DNA from 2 places in the Pseudomonas sp. GW822-FHT02G04 genome. Region 2 is predicted to be linked to the other one. Evidence: predicted binding sites of a transcription regulator. Region 2 holds the regulator's gene; the other holds the start of a gene.

Region 1 (2,400 bases), on a different contig from region 2:
ACTGACCGATTTCGTCGTTGCTCGACACGTTCAGGCGCACGCTCAAATCACCGGCACCCAAGGCTTCGGCCTGACGCACCAGATCGCCCAGCGGCGCCAGTTTGCTGCGCAGCAACCAGACCGCCGAACCCACCGCCAGCAACATCGCCAGCAGGCTGCCGATGGCCAGTCGAATGCCGACGCTCCAGGTCACCGCGCGGATTTCGGCTTTCGGCATGCTCGCCACCACCGACCACGGCCCGCCTTCGAACGGCACGGCAATGCTGTAGAAGTCTTGCGACGTGTCGCTCCAGAAATCGCCCTTGCCCGGTGTCTTGGCCAGACCGACGATGGCCGGGACTGCCACATCCAACGCTTGCACACCGGCGATCGGCACCAGCCATTTGTTCTGCTCATCGAGCAGCGCCAGCGAGCCGGTCTGGCCGATGCGGAAGCGTTTGAGGTTTTCGAACTGAGCGTTCTGTGCGTCGGTGTAATCGAATCCTACGAACAGCACGGCAATCACCTTACCGCCGCTGTCGCGTACGGGGGTGTATTGAGTCATGTAGGACCGTTCGAAGAGCAAGGCGCGACCGACGTAGCTCTGCCCGGCCATCAAGCGCGCATAAGCCGGATGAGCGTGGTCCAGCAATGTGCCGATGGCCCGGGTGCCGTCCTGTTTGCTCAGGGACGTGCTGACCCGAATGAAGTCTTCGCCACTGCGCACGAACAGCGTCGCGACGCCGGCAGTCATTTGCTTGAACTCGTCCACTTCCTTGAAGTTGTTGTTCAACACTTCGCCGCCCAGGTGCAGGCCCGGGGTCTGCACACCCGCCACGGTCACCGGCTCATCCGGGTGCACGCTCAAACCGGCGCTGAAGCGCTTCTCGAACAGGCCGCTGAGGCGCTGGGTACTTTCACGCAACGTGCCGTGGAACGTGCTCAGCTGATCGGCCAGCAGCCGTGCCTCGCTGGCCAGGTGCTCTTCGCGGGTGGCGAGGTTGGCGGCGTCCAGCGAGCGCAGGGCAAATACGGTGCTGCCGCTGATGACAACCGCCAGTATCACGGCAAGCGCAAGACCCAGCTGTGAGGCAATCCGAGCACGAGGTTGAGACATGACAGCTCCTGGCCCAGTGGGCCGGATCATCCTGATCCCGTCGCACTTGGCAAAATTTCTGATAATGGGGAAAGCGTGGAGCCTGGCACGAAGGTTCCATCAGCAGATTTTCGGCGGCAAAGCCGAATACTTGAGTGATTAACGGGGATATGGCTCAAGGCCGCCATTGCAGCGGCTCCATCGATTCAGCCCAGGCGTTCGACATCCGGCAATTCCATGGCCCGGACTTCGCCTTGCAGGAAATCGCTGAGCCGGCGCAAACGTTCACCTCCGGGACGGGTTTTCGGCCAGACCAGGTAATAATTCTCACCACTGGCGACGGCTGTCGGCCACGGCAAACTCAGACGTCCCTGCGCGACATCCTCCGCCACCATCAGCAAATCGCCCATGGACACGCCGTAGCCGCGGGCGGCAGCGATCATGCCCAGCTCCAGGGTGTCGAACACCTGCCCGCCCTTGAGCGAGACCTGATCGCTCAGGCCCATACGCTCCAGCCAGTTGCGCCAGTCACGGCGGTCCGGCGTCGGGTGCAGCAGTTCGGTGCTGGCCAGGCGCGCAACGTCCCACGGTTGGTCCTTTAGAAGATTCGGCGCGCCCACCGGAATCAGCTCTTCGGGGAACAGCAAAGTCGTCTCCCAGTCCGGTGGAAAATGCCCGTTGCTGAGGATGACGGCGCAGTCGAAGGGTTCGTGGTTGAAGTCCACCGTATCGACGTCCATCCAGGCACTGGTCAATTGCACCTCGTTCCCCGGTCGCAGGTGGCGAAAACGGCTGAGCCGCGCCAACAGCCAGCGCATGGTCAGGGTCGACGGGGCTTTCATGCGCAGGATGTCGTCTTCGGCGCGCAAGGTGTTGCAGGCCCGTTCAAGGGCGGTGAAGCCTTCGTGTATGCCCGGCAGGATCAGCCGCGCCGACTCGGTCAGTTGCAGGTTGCGCCCGCTGCGATGGAACAGCCGACAGGCGAAATGCTCTTCAAGCGTACGAATGTGCCGACTGACCGCACTTTGTGTGATCGACAATTCTTCGGCGGCGCGGGTAAACGAGCTATGCCGCGCCGCCGCTTCGAATGCTCGAAGGGCATACAAGGGAGGAAGACGACGAGACATTGGGAAAGCTCCTATAGCGCGGTTACCTCAACTTATCAGAAAGTCCTTGGCATGAGTTTTAATCATGCCACCCATCCTTTTTATCCCTTTGTGGAAACCCCGCAGAGCGCCGAGAATCGACGCTTCCTGCTCTCTCTGACAATCGAGCGTGATGATCATGCAGCATCCAGCGCGTATTGAACTCTGGGCCATCCTGCG
Region 2 (2,400 bases):
GCGTGTTTTTTCAGGGTCGACTCGAAATCGCCCTGTGAAGATTCGTTATGCTCCATAGCTCCCCCGTGCGCAGTACATCAGCCGATGCGTTCGAAAATCTTCTCGATTTTTTCTTTCAACGCCTGGGCTGTGAAGGGTTTGACCACATAGCCGTTAACACCGGCCTGGGCCGCTTCGATGATTTGCTCGCGCTTGGCTTCGGCGGTCACCATCAGCACCGGCAGGTGCTTGAGCCTTTCATCAGCGCGCACCGCACGAAGCAGGTCGATGCCGGTCATACCGGGCATGTTCCAGTCGGTAACCAGAAAATCGAAGTTACCGCTTTGCAGCATCGGCAACCCGGTCAGCCCGTCATCGGCTTCGGCGGTGTTGGTGAACCCAAGGTCACGCAACAGGTTTTTTATGATCCGCCGCATCGTTGAGAAGTCATCAACGATGAGGATTTTCATGTTCTTGTCCAATTCGACCTCCAAGCAGTCTTAAACGCGCCCAGCACCTGGACGCGCCATTTCAATCAATCCGGCAAAGCACTCAATGACGGTCTGGAGCACAACAGATCGAGACCGGTACGGTTCAACACCACACCAGCTCCATTCGCAGTGTCCCCACACTGCCTTCAGCGCGCTCGCCACTCCCCCAAACGCCCCCGCAAACGGGCCGCGCACTGGCTGTGTAACTGGCTGACCCGAGATTCACTGACCCCCAGGACCTCACCGATTTCCTTGAGATTCAACTCTTCGTCGTAGTACAGCGCCAACACCAGTCGCTCACGCTCCGGCAAATTGGCAATCGCGTCCGCCAGCGCCGCCTGGAAGCGTTCATCTTCCAGATCGCGTGACGGCTCGAGATGAGCACTCGCGCCATCCTCATGCAGCCCTTCGTGTTCGCCGTCCTGCAACAGATCGTCGAAACTGAATAACCGGCTGCCCAGGGTGTCGTTCAAAATCCCGTAATAATCGTCGAGACTCAATTGGAGTTCGGCCGCAACTTCGTGATCTTTAGCGTCACGGCCGGTTTTAGCTTCAATCGAGCGAATCGCGTCGCTGACCATGCGGGTATTGCGGTGGACCGAACGTGGCGCCCAGTCCCCCTTGCGCACTTCATCGAGCATCGCGCCGCGGATTCGAATGCCCGCGTACGTCTCGAAACTCGCGCCTTTGCTGGCGTCGTATTTGGTTGATACTTCAAGCAGGCCGATCATCCCGGCCTGGATCAGGTCTTCGACCTGGACACTGGCCGGCAGACGCGCCAGCAAGTGGTAGGCAATGCGTTTGACCAGTGGCGCGTAACGCTCGATCAGCTCGTACTGCGCGTCACGTGCCGACTTCTTGTAGAGGTTGTAACCGCTGGCTGTCATAGCACGGGTCCTGCCGTTTGTTGCACGAGGCGCTCGACGAAAAACTCCAGGTGCCCACGCGGGTTGGCCGGCAGCGGCCAGGTATCGACTTTCTGCGCAATGGCCTTGAACGCTAGGGCGCACTTGGAACGCGGAAAGGCTTCATACACCGCGCGTTGCTTCTGCACGGCCTTACGCACGCTTTCGTCGTAAGGCACCGCACCGACGTATTGTAAGGCGACGTCGAGGAAGCGATCCGTGACCTTGGTCAACTTGGCGAACAGGTTGCGGCCCTCCTGCGGGCTCTGCGCCATGTTGGCCAGGACGCGGAAGCGGTTCATGCCGTAGTCGCGGTTAAGCAGTTTGATCAGCGCGTAGGCGTCGGTGATCGAGGTCGGCTCGTCACACACCACCAGCAAGACTTCCTGCGCGGCGCGCACGAAGCTGACTACCGAGTCACCAATGCCCGCAGCGGTGTCGATCACCAATACGTCGAGGTTGTCGCCGATGTCACTGAACGCCTGGATCAGGCCGGCATGCTGGGCCGGGCTCAAATGAACCATGCTCTGGGTGCCGGAGGCGGCCGGGACGATGCGGATACCGCCAGGCCCTTGCAACAGCACGTCGCGCAGCTCACAGCGGCCTTCGATCACGTCGGCCAGCGTGCGTTTGGGTGTCAGTCCCAACAGAACGTCGACGTTCGCCAGCCCCAGATCGGCATCCAGCAGCATGACGCGCCGGCCGAGCTCAGCTAGAGCCAGGGACAAGTTCACTGACACGTTAGTCTTCCCGACGCCACCTTTGCCGCCGGTCACCGCGATCACCTGTACGGGATGCATGCTGCCCATGTTATTTCTTTACCTTGTCTTACTTAGACGGAGGCCACATTACTGGCTGCGCGTTCACCATCGGAACAATGCATGGCAGACCATCGATGTAGGTACAAAAACTGTTCATTAACACCTCAGCCAACCTGCTTGGTCGGGCTGTGGTAAATATCAGCGAACATGTCAGCCATGGCTTCTTCGCTGGGTTCTTCCTGCATTTGCACGCTAACGGCGCGA

The links. The regulator FliA, encoded in region 2, starts transcription of late flagellar genes. The targets are predictions, from matches to a motif close to CTAAAGTTTNNNNNNNNNNNGCCGNTAA.
Region 1: AC1RO5_RS05205 (methyl-accepting chemotaxis protein) is a predicted target of FliA. The motif match lies at 1,204-1,231, and genes of this name have one in related genera.

Annotation. Positions count from the first base shown of each region.
Region 1 covers NZ_JBXANU010000003.1:81,543-83,942, forward strand. Annotated here, with positions in the region: gene AC1RO5_RS05205 (methyl-accepting chemotaxis protein) at 1-1,096, opposite strand, end outside; gene AC1RO5_RS05210 (LysR substrate-binding domain-containing protein) at 1,282-2,202, opposite strand; gene AC1RO5_RS05215 (NorM family multidrug efflux MATE transporter) at 2,360-2,400, shown strand, end outside.
Region 2 covers NZ_JBXANU010000022.1:9,532-11,931, reverse strand. Annotated here, with positions in the region: gene AC1RO5_RS23145 (protein phosphatase CheZ) at 1-56, opposite strand, end outside; gene AC1RO5_RS23140 (chemotaxis response regulator CheY) at 78-449, opposite strand; gene fliA (RNA polymerase sigma factor FliA) at 617-1,357, opposite strand; gene fleN (flagellar synthesis regulator FleN) at 1,354-2,184, opposite strand; gene flhF (flagellar biosynthesis GTPase FlhF) at 2,301-2,400, opposite strand, start outside.